3 regions of the Buttiauxella sp. AC142 genome follow, and region 2 is predicted to be linked to each of the others. Evidence: predicted binding sites of a transcription regulator. Region 2 holds the regulator's gene; each other region holds the start of a gene.
The links. The regulator Fur, encoded in region 2, represses iron uptake genes when iron is present. The targets are predictions, from matches to a motif close to ATAATAATGAGAACNACTATCAA.
Positions count from the first base shown of each region.

Region 1: AC0IWZ_RS11205 (TonB-dependent siderophore receptor) is a predicted target of Fur. The motif match lies at 3,232-3,254, and genes of this name have one in related genera.
Region 3: AC0IWZ_RS07180 (siderophore-interacting protein) is a predicted target of Fur. The motif match lies at 2,122-2,144, and genes of this name have one in related genera.

Region 1 is NZ_CEEDCH010000001.1:2,428,698-2,433,633, forward strand. It holds gene AC0IWZ_RS11195 (alpha,alpha-trehalase) at 1-1,036, shown strand, start outside; one part of gene AC0IWZ_RS11200 (IS3 family transposase) at 1,606-2,513, opposite strand; one part of gene AC0IWZ_RS11200 (IS3 family transposase) at 2,513-2,963, opposite strand; gene AC0IWZ_RS11205 (TonB-dependent siderophore receptor) at 3,301-4,936, shown strand, end outside.
Region 2 is NZ_CEEDCH010000001.1:1,144,208-1,149,143, forward strand. It holds gene glnS (glutamine--tRNA ligase) at 1-405, shown strand, start outside; gene chiP (chitoporin ChiP) at 878-2,275, shown strand; gene chiQ (ChiQ/YbfN family lipoprotein) at 2,323-2,655, shown strand; gene fur (ferric iron uptake transcriptional regulator) at 2,745-3,197, opposite strand; gene fldA (flavodoxin FldA) at 3,484-4,014, opposite strand; gene ybfE (LexA regulated protein) at 4,166-4,447, opposite strand; gene ybfF (esterase) at 4,583-4,936, opposite strand, start outside.
Region 3 is NZ_CEEDCH010000001.1:1,573,880-1,578,815, forward strand. It holds gene iutA (ferric aerobactin receptor IutA) at 1-2,051, opposite strand, end outside; gene AC0IWZ_RS07180 (siderophore-interacting protein) at 2,246-3,139, shown strand; gene AC0IWZ_RS07185 (TetR/AcrR family transcriptional regulator) at 3,169-3,801, opposite strand; gene bhsA (multiple stress resistance protein BhsA) at 4,049-4,306, shown strand; gene AC0IWZ_RS07195 (TetR/AcrR family transcriptional regulator) at 4,407-4,936, opposite strand, start outside.

The DNA.
Region 1 (4,936 bases), 1.3 Mb from region 2:
TGGCGATGACACGTACACCACTTACCTGCCGCAGTTGAAAAAAGAGTACGCCTACTGGATGCAGGGCAGCGATGCGCTGGAACCTGGTGCGCAGAACCTGCGAGTGGTGAAACTCAAAGATGGTTCGGTGCTAAACCGTTACTGGGATGACCGCGATACACCGCGTACTGAATCGTATCTCGACGATGTGACGACGGCGAAAAACAACCCGAATCGCCCGGCGACGGAAATCTACCGTGATTTGCGTGCTGCCGCCGCGTCCGGTTGGGATTTCAGCTCGCGCTGGATGGATAACCCGGAACAACTGGGCTCGATTCGCACCACCTCGATTGTGCCGGTCGATTTGAATGCGCTGTTATTCCAGATGGAAAAAACGCTTGCTCACGCCAGCAGTGTGGCGAAAGACGGCAATGCCGCAGCACAATATCAGCAACTGGCTGATGCTCGCCAGAAAGCCATGGAAAAGCATCTGTGGAATACGAAACAAGGCTGGTACGCGGATTATGACCTGAAAACTAACGCAGTTCGTTCACAGCTGACTGCCGCGTCGCTATTCCCGCTGTATGTACATTCAGCATCGAAAGAACACGCCGACAAAATGGCAACCATTACCCGGGCGCAGTTACTGAAAGCTGGCGGCCTTGCCACCACCAACCTGAAAACTGGCCAGCAATGGGATGCGCCAAATGGCTGGGCACCGCTGCAATGGGTAGCAACCGAAGGTTTGCAAAACTACGGGCACCAGGATTTAGCCATGGAAGTGAGCTGGCGGTTCCTGACAAACGTGCAGCATACCTACAACCGGGAGAAAAAACTGGTGGAGAAATATGATGTCTCTTCTACCGGTACGGGCGGCGGTGGCGGCGAATATCCGTTACAAGATGGTTTCGGCTGGACTAACGGTGTGACGCTAAAAATGCTCGATTTGCTATGCGGCACTGAAAAGCCGTGTGATTCGACGCCAGACAAATTGCCTTCGGCAACGCCTGGGCCGGTGACTGAGGCGACGAAGCCCGCTCCGGCAACCACGCAGTAGTTTTCCTCCTGCCCTCACCCTGGCAATTTTGTCAGGGTGAGATCTGGAAGTTGTGGTGTTTTTCCGTTCACCCGAACGTCTGGTTATCTCTGCATCCGTTGTTAACGGTGAACGTGCCAAGGAGAGAACGCCCTATCCTTGGCAATCCTGGCGCCCGGACATTAAATTGCCGCTCCGCGGTAAACCCCAGCTTATCCCCAACGTTCAGGGTCGTTCGCGACTCGCTCCCGGCGATCGCTCACTTTCGCTGCTCCCGGCAGCTCAACCCTACTTATGGGTAACGCCGGGGCAATTTATACCGGGGACAAGGTCAAAACCGATTCGGCTTTTGACCTTAGCTTTTGACGTTGACCTTTGAGTCCGGCATAAATCGCCTCCGTTTTGACTGGAAGGCCGGGTCGAGCCGTCGGGAACGGCGAGAGGTTGTGATCGCCGGGAGCGAGTCACAACCGACCCAGGGACTGAAAGGAAAAACGGAGGTTTACCGCAAAGCGGCGATTTAAACGCCGGGAGCCGGGATTGCTAAGGGTGCTGCGGTTGTACTGAACCCCAAAACCTGGACACGTAGTTTATTGCTGTATTTCCATCTGAGTCCGGTACTCTACCGGACTCACTCCACCCGTTTTCAGACTAATACGCTCATTGTTATAATAATTAATATAATCAATAACATCTCGTTTGAGCACTTCCACAGAGTCATATCGTTTCCTGTGGTACATCTCCGCTTTCAGATGACTGAAAAAGTTTTCCATTACGGCATTATCCAGGCAATTACCCTTCCTTGACATGCTTTGCGTTACCCCGCCATCTGCCAGCATCGCCCGCCACATCAGCGTTTTATAATGCCAGCCCTGATCACTGTGAAGTATGAGTCCTTTTTTCCGGTAGTTCACCTTCAGTGCATCATCCAGCATTTTGCATACCAGACGCTGAGACGGGCTGCGCGACGTATGCCAGGCCACGATTTCATGGCTATACAGATCCTGGACAACCGACAGATAAAGCTTATGCTCTCCGGCCCGGAACTCCGTGACATCTGTACACCATTTCATGCCGCTGCTTTCCGCTTTGAAGTTACGGGCCAGCAGATTATCTGAAGCTGGTCCGCCACCGGGCATGTACGAGCGATACTTTTTGCGGCGAATGTGGCAGGTCAGGCCGTGCTGCTTCATGAGTTTGCGGACTGTCTTATGGTTCAGCGTAAAACCTTCTTTTCTCAACGCCAGCGTCATACGCCGGTAACCGTAGCGCCCCATATGACGCACATTAATGGCCATGATAGCCCGCACAATACCAGCATATCTGTCGGTTTCCGCTGCAGGCTTCGTGGCATTGTAATAGTACGAACTCCGCGCCAGTCGGGCTGCACGGAGCAGAAAAACAAGCCGGTGCGCGGGTAACAGTGACTGCACTATTTTTGTTTTTTCTGCTGCTCCCTGAGGGCATTTTCCTCTCTCAGGGCTTTCAGCTTTTTTAGATAAGCGTTTTCCGCACGCAGATATTCGAGCTCTTCCTGCAGTTCAGCGTGGGTCATCTCACAGAAGGGTTTTGAGCCAGGAGGGGATTTTGCTTTGGGCACAGAGACTCCTTTTTTAACAGGATGAAGCGCCTCCGCCCCTCCTTCACGGTAACGCTTCAACCATTGCTGGATGAGCGTTTCATTAGGAATGGCGAAGTGCGCAGAAGCTTCGGCACTGCTGCATTTGTGTTTCATCATGTAGCGAATAACCCCGAGCCTGAAGTCCTGAGTATAAGTGCGGGAAAGTCGGTGCTCCAGCCCGGCTTCGCCTTGCTGCCTGAATGCACGGATCCATCGACCCAGGGGCGATTTTCCGACACCAAACAAAAGGGCTGTTTCATTGAGTGTCCCTTTTCGGGAAAGATAATACTGAACGGCAGACAGCCGGACTGAGACAGGATATTTCATGGTTTGAACCTCAAGATACTGGATACAAAGATCCAGGATCTGGGGTTCAGTACAGCGGTAGCACCCTTAGCACGTTCATCGGTTCGGTGAGTACAGATATCACTGAACGTTTAGTGAACGGAACTTTCTCCGTATCGGTAGGAACCTTCCCTCAACGTTACGTATAAGAGATAGGTCAAAGGAGTGAGGACTCTCCCCCCTCCCCATTCCCCTTTCTTTTCATGGTCTTTCATTTCCTCCCTGCCAATATCTGCACTTGAAACCGCAAACAATAACGATAATAATTCGCATTCCATTATTACAAGCAATTACATTTTGGCTTCAGGGATTACACTTCATGAAACTGGCATTTACCGTAAAGCGCTCCGCTTTACTCTGCGCGCTTGCTTTGTCTGCGCCGACTTACGTCGTGGCGGAAGATACCGTCGTCGTGACCGCAGCACCTGCGCCTACTTCCACCAGCGCGACGGAAGGCTATACCTCGCCGGTGAGCAAAGGTGCGACCAAAACTGATGAGCCAATCATCACCACCGCTCAGTCGGTTTCAGTGATTACGCGTCAGCAAATGGACGACCAGGGCGCGTTATCGGTTAACAGCGCACTGAATTACACGCCTGGCGTGTTCACCGGCTTTGCGGGTGGCGCAACACGTTATGACACCGTTGCCCTGCGCGGTTTCCACGGCGGTGATGTGAATAACATTTTCCTTGATGGCCTGCGCCTGATGAGCGACGCCGGCAGCTACAACGTGGTTCAGGTTGACCCGTGGTTCCTCGAACGCATTGATGTTATCAAAGGGCCTTCTTCTGCGCTTTACGGACAGACTATTCCTGGCGGCCTGGTGATGGAAACCTCGAAGCGACCGCAGTTTATCGAAGAAGGCCACGTTCGCGCGATGTACGGCAATAACAGCACCAACGGCACTGCGTTTGATTACACCAATGCGATCAACGACGAATGGGCGTATCGCATTATCGGGATGACCAAAAATACCGATACCCAATATGAAAATACCCGTGATGAACGCTACGCCATCTCCCCGTCCCTGCTCTGGCAGCCGGACGAAAATACTTCGCTGGTGATGCGTGCGTATCTGGAAAAAGATCCTTCAGGCGGTTTCCACGGTTCTGTTCCGGCAGACGGCAGTATTTATTCTTCGACAGGCCGCAAAATCAACACCGGCTTCTCTGACGTCGAGCCGGGTAATGACGAGTTCAAACGTCACCAGCAGATTTACAGCTATGAGTTTGCGCATAAATTCGATGAGGTGTGGGCATTCCGCTCAAACGCCAGTTACACCCATTCCAACGTTGGGCTGAAACAGGCTTATCAAATTGGCTGGGCTGATGCGCAGCATAACGAACTGATGCGTTACTACAGCGGCGAAACCTCATCTCTTGATGCTTATGCCATTGATAACCAGCTGGAAGCAGATTTCGCCACTGGCGAGCTGGATCATAAAGTGGTGCTCGGCGGTGAGTTCCATAAATACACCAATAACCTGTCTGATGATTCCGCTTATACCACCAATATCAACCCATGGACCGGCGAGTCCGGCGGCCCTGGCGGTTTCTACTATTACGACCCACGTGACCCGACTTATTCCACCATCAACCAGGGTTTGCTGACCAAAGCAGGCAAGCGTCAGTACGAACAGACCGGCGTTTATTTGCAGGATGATATGAAGTGGAATCAGTGGCATATGACGCTGTCTGGTCGTTACGACCATATCGTGACGAAGAGCCATATTGTGGCGCAAGCTATTGATAGCGACGTAACGGATAACCGTACCGATGACCATTTCAGTGGCCGGGCATCATTACTCTATGCCTTCACCAACGGTGTTTCGCCGTATATCAGTTACAGCCAGGCGATTACCCCGCAGGTTCTGCCGGGCGCCGATGGCAAATTGCTGAAACCTACCACTGCCGAGCAGTACGAAGCGGGGGTGAAATATCAGCCAGTGGGCACCG
Region 2 (4,936 bases):
GATCGTGTTGAGAAAGATGAAGCAGGGAACATCACCGTGCTGCATTGCTCCTACGATCCGGACACATTAAGCAAAGACCCTGCTGATGGACGTAAAGTGAAAGGTGTAATTCATTGGGTCAGTGCTGAACATGCATTGCCGGTTGAAATCCGTCTTTACGACCGTTTGTTCAGCGTGGCGAACCCTGGGGCTGCTGAAGATTTCTTGGCCACAATTAACCCGGAATCTCTGGTCATCAAGCAAGGTTTTGTCGAGCCAAGCCTGAAAAATGCCGAAATCAGCAAAGCGTATCAGTTCGAGCGCGAAGGTTATTTCTGCCTGGATAGCCGTTATACAACAGCTGAAAAACTGGTGTTTAACCGTACCGTCGGGCTGCGTGATACCTGGGCCAAAATGGGCGAATAACCCTAAGGTTACATGGTCAATGTATGACAAAAACGCCGCAAATCGCGGCGTTTTTTTTTCGCTTTAGAATCATCTGGTTAAACATTTCTTCACATTCGCGTTGCGAATTAATGTTATTTGCGCTCCTCACTGCAAAATTTTCACGGTCAATATCGGAACATTAATAATTCTTTGTTTAATTATGTGAGCGCTCTCATGTAGAGTTTTGTATGTTAATAATTTCAATTATCCAGATAAAACTCTTGAGTCGTCATTTGTTACAAATACTCATAAATTATGTGCTCTCTGTCATAATATCGGAATGAACTCTTACAAAGTCGTTGATAATTCGCGTCGCGAAAAATAGTCTTAAGGAAGCAGTAATGCGGGCAAATATTCATAACCGCTTTAGCCGTTAGGCATTTTTACTTTTTTCGCTACATGACGTCTTTTAACGTCCAGCGATTATTTATTCGTCAAAGAGGAATTTTCTATGCGTACGTTTAGTGGCAAACGTAGTGCGCTGGCGCTTGCAATCGCAGGTGTTACGGCTCTTTCAGGATTAGTGGTCATCCCTCAGGCAACGGCAGCAGGTTTTATTGATGATTCAACGCTGACCGGCGGCGTTTATTACTGGCAGCGTGAGCGTGACCGTAAAGACGTCACAACGGGTAAATACGAAACTAACCTTGCGCACTCCACATGGAACGCAAACCTGGACTTCCAGTCAGGTTATGCCGCAGACATGTTTGGTCTGGACGTTGCGGCCTTTACTGCTATCGAAATGGCAGAAAACGCTAACAGCGGTCACCCAAACGAAATCGCATTCTCCTCTTCTAACAAAGCTTATGACGAAGATTATTCCGGCGATAAGAGCGGCATCAGCCTCTATAAAGCAGCGGCTAAATTCAAATACGGCCCGGTATGGGCGCGTGGTGGTTACATTCAGCCAACCGGTCAAACTCTGTTAGCACCACACTGGAGCTTCATGCCTGGTACTTACCAGGGCGCAGAAGCTGGTGCAAACTTTGACTATGGCGATTCTGGTGCGTTGAGCTTCTCCTACATGTGGACCAACGAGTATAAAGCTCCGTGGCACCTGGAAATGGACAAGTTCTATCAGAACGATAAGAACACCAAAGTTGAATACTTACATTCACTTGGCGCGAAATATGACTTCAAAAATAACCTGATTCTTGAGGCCGCATTTGGCCAGGCTGAAGGTTATGTTGATCAGTATTTCACTAAGGCGAGCTACAAATTTGATATCGCGGGCAGCCCGTTAACCACCAGCTACCAGTTCTACGGCACGCGTGACAAAGTTTCTGACGGTAGTGTGAACGATCTGTACGACGGCACCGCATGGTTGCAGGCATTGACTCTCGGATACAGAGTCGGCCAGGTTGATTTGCGCCTTGAAGGAACCATGGTTAAGGCTGATGGCCAACAGGGCTACTTCCTACAGCGTATGACGCCAACCTACGCCTCTTCCAACGGTCGTCTTGATGTGTGGTGGGATAACCGCTCTGACTTCAACGCCAACGGTGAAAAAGCGGTATTTGCAGGCGCGATGTATGACCTGAGCAACTGGAATCTTGCGGGTTGGGCGGTGGGCGCTTCTTATGTTTACGCATGGGATGCCAAACCAAGCTCCAAACCAACCACAGACGGTTACTACGATGCGGATAACCGCCTGAAAGAATCTGCGTACAGCCTTGATGCGTTGTATACCGTTCAGGATGGCCGTGCGAAAGGCACTCTGTTCAAACTGCACTTCACTCAGTACGACAACCATTCCGACATCCCAAGCTGGGGCGGTGGTTACGGCAACATCTTCCAGGATGAGCGTGACGTGAAATTCATTGTTATCGCACCGTTCACCATCTTCTGATTCGAATCCGGGCGTGAAAACGCCCGGTTTTCTTAAGGATATCAAGCATGAAAAAAATCGTTCTGACAGTGGTGATGGCGTTAGGTTTGAGTGCGTGTGCGCAGCAACAACCTAAAACGGCTCCGGAAGATACGAAACTAAAACAAGCGTATAGCGCCTGTATTAACACCGCAGAAGGTAATCCGGATAAAATTCAGGCCTGCCAAAGCGTGTTGAATGTACTGGCTCAGGAAAAAGAGCATCAGGATTTCGCGAAGAAAGAAACGGTTCGTACCCTGGATTACCAGAACTGTATTCAGGCGACCCGCACGGGTAATGATCAGGCGGTAAAAGCTAAATGCGATAAAATCTGGCAAGAGATTCGCGCTAACAACAAATAATGGTAGTGCGTAAGCCATAAAAAAACCGGTGAGTGTCCTCACCGGTTTTTTTATGCATGGCTCCTGAATCAGAAGCCAGAATATACGGATTACCTTTCGCTGATTTCGTGTGCGTTTTCATCAGTACGGCAATCACCTTCAGCGCAGTGACCGTAAAGGTACAGGCTGTGGTTAGTCAGACGAATGCCATGACGTGTTGCGATTTCGCGCTGGCGGGCTTCGATTGAATCATCACTGAATTCAATAACCTTGCCGCAATCCAGACAGATCAGATGGTCATGGTGATGCTGCTGCGTCAGTTCGAATACGGATTTGCCGCCTTCGAAATTATGACGAGTCACAATGCCTGCATCATCAAACTGGTTGAGTACACGATATACGGTGGCGAGACCAATCTCTTCACCCATATCAATCAGACGTTTATAGAGGTCTTCCGCACTGACGTGGTGGTTCACCGGCCCCTGCAACACTTCAAGGATTTTTAATCGCGGAAGCGTGACTTTCAAGCCGGCTTTCTTTAATGCGGTATTATTGTCAGTCATGCGGAAATTGTCCTGTTGCTTAACGATTCGCTCGGACTCAGGGTGAGCGTTAAGATGAATGCGTCTCATTATAGAACTGCCACTTCTAAATGGGAACCGCAAGTATTATGCATAATCAAGCTAAAAAATGGCGGCTGAGTCGCGATTTGTTTGCCTTGCTAGCTTTTTGATCAGGAGGTCATTGTACAGGGACAAACTGAAAAGTTAAAAATTTGTAGCAATTATTTTAATCGATAATATCTATCAATGTGACGCAACCCGTTTAAAAGCTGCGTCACATCCAGAATCAGGCGTTGATGATATCAGCCAGGTTCAGCTCGTCAGAAACTTGCTTGACCCATTTCTGAACGCGTTCAGCCGTCAGTTCTGGTTGACGATCTTCATCGATAGCCAGACCGACAAAGTGATCGTCGTCAGCCAGGCCTTTAGAGGCTTCGAAATGGTAGCCCGCAGTTGGCCAGTGACCGACGATAGCTGCGCCGCGTGGCTCAATGATGTCGCGGATAGTACCTAACGCGTCACAGAAGTATTCTGCGTAATCTTCCTGGTCGCCACAGCCGAACAGAGCAACCAGTTTGCCATTGAAATCAACTTCTTCCAGCGTCGGGAAGAAATCATCCCAGTCGCATTGTGCTTCACCGTAATACCACGTTGGGATGCCGAGAAGCAGAATATCGAAGCCTTCCAGGTCTTCTTTGCTGCTCTTAGCAATGTCATGCACCTCAGCAACTTCTTTACCGAGCTGTTTTTGAATCATTTTCGCGATATTTTCGGTGTTACCAGTGTCGCTGCCGAAAAAAATGCCTACGATTGCCATGAGTAAAATAACCTCTTGATACTTAATGGTATGGTGGCTGCTATTTGGCCACAGATAGGGCAATCATAGCAGAACACTTCGTGGTGCGGAAACTGCTATCGCCCCGGTGTGCACAGACTGCAACATTGCATACCAGGACATAGCACTAAAACTAACTGAGATGCTGCTTCAGTTGTGCGAGTAGTATCTCTTCAATCAGCTCACTACGGCTGATATTGCGCGCTTCAGCCAGTTGGTTGAGAGCATCTACCGCATCGTTATTGAGCTTTAGCTCCACTCGCTTCAGGCCGCGTACTTTATCGCGCTTGAGTTGATTGCGTTTGTTGATACGCAATTGCTCATCACGCGTTAGCGGATTTGTTTTTGGTCGCCCCGGGCGACGCTCGTCCGCGAACAGATCTAATGTAGTACGGTCCGTTTGTTCTTTTGCCATGATTAGACTACTGACAGGGAATTCAGGTGGCACTGAGCGGGGTGCTCTGGCGCAATTTAGCGCGCAATCATACATCAGCATGGCTTGCGCGCCAACGCGTTAGCCGCAACTTGCGGCCAGTCGGTTTGTTTTTAATCAGTTTGCTGCGGATTCATCAATATAACGATGAATTGCGCGCAAAACAGCATCAGGTTTTTCGGCGTGAACCCAATGACCAGCACCGGCAACCACATGCGCACGGGCCTGTGGGAACTGCGAAAGCAGCTGTTCGCGGTGAGATTCGTCAACATAAGGAGATGCACCCCCGCGAATAAACAGCGCCGGTTCGTTCCAGGCAGGGATGTTTTTCCATCCGACAATATTCTCATATTGCTCCCACAGCACCGGCACATTGAATTTCCATTCGCCATCGGCAAAGGATTTCAGCAAAAACTGAATCACGCCCTCTTCATCAAGATGCTCGCGCATAATGACGGCGGCTTGCTGGCG
Region 3 (4,936 bases), 430 kb from region 2:
TTTTCGATGCTGAAGCTCAGCTTACCTAGTGGCAGAGCGTAACTACCGATAAAGTCGATGGTGTTGTAACCATTGATTTTATTGTCGCTGGCATCGGTTAAATCAAAGGTCTGCTGGCTCTGGACACGCAGGCTCCATGGTTCTGGCGCCCAGCCCACATATGCCGTGGCTTTCGACGGGCTGGCATAAATCACGTCCCATTTCTGCCATTTTCCATCCACTTTGGTTTCGGATTTCAGCACGTTGAAGTTAACACCGGTGCTCCAGTCTGAGTCTGGAATAAAGTAATCCACGGCACCTTCAACGCCGTAAATACGGCGTTTGTCATCTTCAACATTGATGGTCATATCTGCACGGTTGATGGAGATAGACTTGTCAGACAGTGAGTAGTAAGCCGCAACCTGCGTGCGCAGGCTATCGCCCGAGTAGCGCCAGCCTAACTCATACGAATCGACCTTGATCCCCTGAAGTTTTGACTGTGCAACGTTCACACTGTTCACCAGTTGATAATGGCCATTGACCAGGCGGTAAGTCCCGTTACCGTAATATTTTCCTGGATCAGGTAATTCAACGCCTTGCGAGAAGTTAAACCACGCTTGCTGGCGCTCGGTGATGTGCATTAACACGCCAGCATTGAACAAAGCATTGTCGTAATCAGTGGTGCCACCAGGGATAGAATCCGCTGATTGAGCGATACCATTTGCAATGCCTTGTTGCTGAGTAAAGCCAACAAAATCATCAACTTTGTTTTCAGTCCACTGGTAACGGACGCCGCCGCTTAGCGTAAACATGTCGGTGATGTCATAGCTGGTTTGCATGAATGGCGCGAAGTTGGTAATGCTGTAGCCAGGGTAGCGCCCGGTGGTGTAAATGCTTTGGTTATTCAACCCACCTGAGGCATTCGCTTTCGCTAAATCAAAGAATTTTTGGTTTGAGGTAAAGCTTTCGTGGTCGGCATCCACACCGTAGGTAATTTGCCAGCCATCAACGGGCTGGCTGGTCAGTGCGAGTTTTGCACCGTACTGATCGGTATCTTGCTGCGAGGCAGAGAAACTGGTGACTGCGCCACGCGTCAGGGTCGGGAACGGATAGAACGTCAGGGATTCATCGCGATAATAAACCTGCCCAACCAGCTCCTGGCCGAGGAAATCGCTGTTGGAATATTGCAGGCTAATCAGATGACGCTCGGTGCCAGGAATACGGTCTGAATTGAGTTGGTCGCTGACGTAAGCATTACCATTTCCGGTAACAGCCGAGAAATTCTCGCCCAGATTTAGCCCGTAATCGTCATCGCCCTGGCTCTTGTAATATTGCGTGACTAACTGTAATTGCTGAGTTTCATCAATATTGAGAGTGCCGGTTCCCATCACATCCAGACGGTCAGAATACTGCAAGCCGGTTTGCGTGTTATCAAGCAGAGTCTGGTCGCCATTGCCATCGAACCAGCCACCGAACTTCTGATAGGCCACCGACATTCGTCCGGACGCATGTTCGTTGCCGCCAGAAATTGCCCCTGCGATACGCTCATCGTGATCTTTGCTGCTGTTAAAGCCTGATTTAATGCCCGATTCAAATTCCATCTGGGTTTCAGGCTGGCCTTTTTTGGTGACAATGTTAATCAAACCGCCGGTACTACCGCCGCCGTACAAAGAGGTCGCGCCGGAAATCACTTCAATATGCTCGATGTTGAACGGGTCAATGGAATCAAGCTGGCGGCTATCGGTACGGGAAGAATTCAGACGAACACCATCTACTAACACCACGATAGAGCGGCCGCGCATGTTCATGCCGTAGTTGGTGCGGCTTTGACTGCTGACATCAAGCCCTGGAATTAACTGTGCAAGTGCATCTTTCAGCTCCTTGCCACCCTGGATTTGTTGTTCGAGTTCAGTGCCTTCGATAACCCAGGTCGTCTGCGCCATTTCTGCCACGGTACGGTGCATACGGTTCGCAGAAACCAGAATATCTTCTTCTGAAGTTTGCTGCGCAAAAGCTGGAGCCATCATCGCCAGAAGCAGCGGGTTAAGCACCCAGCGTGCATTTTTATGCATCATCATCATTCCTTAGATGGAAAAGATTAACATTTGAAAATATTTTGAAATAAGAACGGACTGGATTTTGCCGATAACGGTTCTCATTATCAATCTCAATTGATAGTATTTCTTAAATTAATCTTATGAATAATCACATGATTTATGTGGTTTACTTTTTCTGGATGTTGGCCTGATGCGGCAAAGGAGTCGAAATGGCAGGAGTGCAAGGGTATCGCTTGTTTAATGTCCAGTTAGTGCATAAATCGCAAGTTTCACCTTCGCTATTGAGTCTGGTGTTTGGCGGTCCGGATGTTGCACATATGAAATGTGACTCGCCCGATCAGCGAATCAAAATGTTATTCCCCTCTGAAGATGGCTCTATTCCTGCTCTGCCGGAGCAAGGCGAGTGGTATCAATTGCTGCAACAATTGCCCAGAGAAAAGCGACCCGTGGTGCGCACTTATACCTTGCGCAAGGTTGATCGCGAGCGCCAGGAAGTCACCGTTGAATTTGTCAGCCACGGTACGGAAGGGCCGGCCTCAGCATGGGCAATTAACTCGCGACCTGGCGACCAGATTCAAATCGTTGCGCCTAATGCCGAATATACTCAAGACAGCGGTGGATACGAATGGACTCCGCCGAGCGGTTTACGCCATGGGCTAATCATCGCCGACGAAACGGCATTGCCCGCAGCGAAAGGTATTCTTGAATTGCTGGCTGCGGGGCAGAACCCGCCACAAATTCAGGCATTTTTTGAAGTGCCAGACGAAGGTGACTGTGTCGATTTGAGCGAGTTCAGTTTCGCGCAAATTCACTGGTTAGCGCGTAAAACAGCGAATGCCTCGCATGGAGAATGCCTGCTCAAATCCGTCAGAGAAAATGTGCAGCTACCTGAAGCCGCAGGCGTGACGGAGGAACTTAATGAAGAAGCGGAAGGCGAACTGCTGTGGGATAAAGCGACTACGGTAAGCAATGATTTTTACGGCTGGGTCGCGGCAGAATCCACGGTGGTGAAACTCCTGCGCCGCCATTTGATTGGTGAATGCGGTGTGAACCATGACACCATCAACTTTATGGCGTACTGGAGTAAAGGGCGGGAGCGTTAAAAGAGCAGGGCGGCAAACGCCGCCCTGTATTAGATTTTTTTAAGTTCTGGCATCAGCCGCATCGTCGTATTCACGATTTGCATCAGCTCTTCATAGCTGGCGTTTTCGCGCGCGCTCACTGACATCCCCTGAATAATACAGCACAGGTACTTAGCCAATTTACGGATACAACTGGTCGCAGGCATTTCGCCTTGTTCCTGGCGCTTGGCCAGAAAACGCACCAGCGTTTCTTCCTGCATCGACTGACGCGTTTTTATCACTGCCGCGATATCTTCCGAAGATGCGGCCAGCACGGAGGAAGTACAGATGATAAAGCAACCTGTTGGCGTGTCTTTCTCAGTAAAGAGCTTCGCAATCAGCGAAAAATAATCTTCCAGTGCTTGCTCGAGCGTGCGTTCTTCGCAGAACAGGCAATTCTCACGCATTTGCGAGAAACGTTCGATATAGCGGTCCAGAACGGCTTTGAATAACCCTTCTTTGTTGGTGAACTCTGCGTACAGCGTCGGAGCTTTTGCGCCCGTCGCTTCGACCAGATGCGCCAATGAAGTGGCTTCATAACCGTGTTGCCAGAACAAAGCCATGGCCTTGTCGAGTGCTGCTTCCCTGTCAAACACTTTCGGTCGGCCACGGCTTTTTTTAATGCAAGTCGTATCAGATGACATATGCGCCGTTTAACCTTTGTCTGTTTATTGAACGATCATTATAAAAATAATATCACGCGGTAGCTATAGGGAAGAGTGGAAAAATAATTATTTCCTATGCTTATGAAAATATAAGCTTTTATAAAATAATTAACGGTCATTATAAAATTAATTTGACGTGTGATGCAGATCACGTTTATGATTTAGTTATCGAACGTTAAGTAAATAAATTTAACGGCCTTATAAATGTTTATCCAAGGTAACTATCATGAAAAACGTAAAAAATCTTATTGCTGCTGTTGTTCTTAGCTCAATTTCATTTGCAAGCTTTGCAGCTGTTGAAGTTCAGGCTGCCCCAGTTGGCGAGCAGAAAGTAGGAACGATCAGCGCATCCGCCGGGACTAACCTGGGTTCTCTGGAAGACCAACTGGCGCAGAAAGCTGAAGCAATGGGCGCAAGTTCATTCCGCATTACTTCAGTCACTGGACCAAATACATTGCACGGTACTGCGGTAATTTATAAATAAGCCTGTGCCCTCTAAGTAAAAACTCTCTCCATAAGAAAGGCCCTGTTGAAAAACAGGGCCTTTTTCTATTGCTGAAAAGGGCGGCAGGCGCCGCCGAGGGTTAGATTTTTTTCAGCTCCGGTAACAAGCGAAGTGTCGTGTTGACGATCTGCTTTAATTCCTCGTGGCTTGCATCTTCCCGCGCGCTGACTGACATGCCCTGAACAATGCAACACAGGTATTTAGCCAAATTTCGAACGCAGGTTGTGGCCGGGATTTCACCTTTCTGTTGGTGCTGCTCGAGGAATTTAAGCAGCGTAGCTTCGAGCAGAGACTGACGAGCCTTGATCATTTCAGAGATATCGTGCGATGAAACTGCCAGAACGGATGAAGTACAAATCATAAAGCAGCCCGTTGGGGTTTCTTTATCGGTAAACAGTTTCGCCACCAGATAAAGATAATCCTCAAGCGCCTCTTCAAGCGTTCGATTGTCACAACGCAGGCAGGTCTCTCGCAGTTTCGTCACACGAGCCAGATAGCGGTCTAAGACGGCCTTGAACAAACCCTCTTTATTGGTGAATTCGGCATATAACGTTGGGGCTTTTGCCCCTGTTGCCTCAACCAGATGTGCCATTGAAGTGGCTTCGTAGC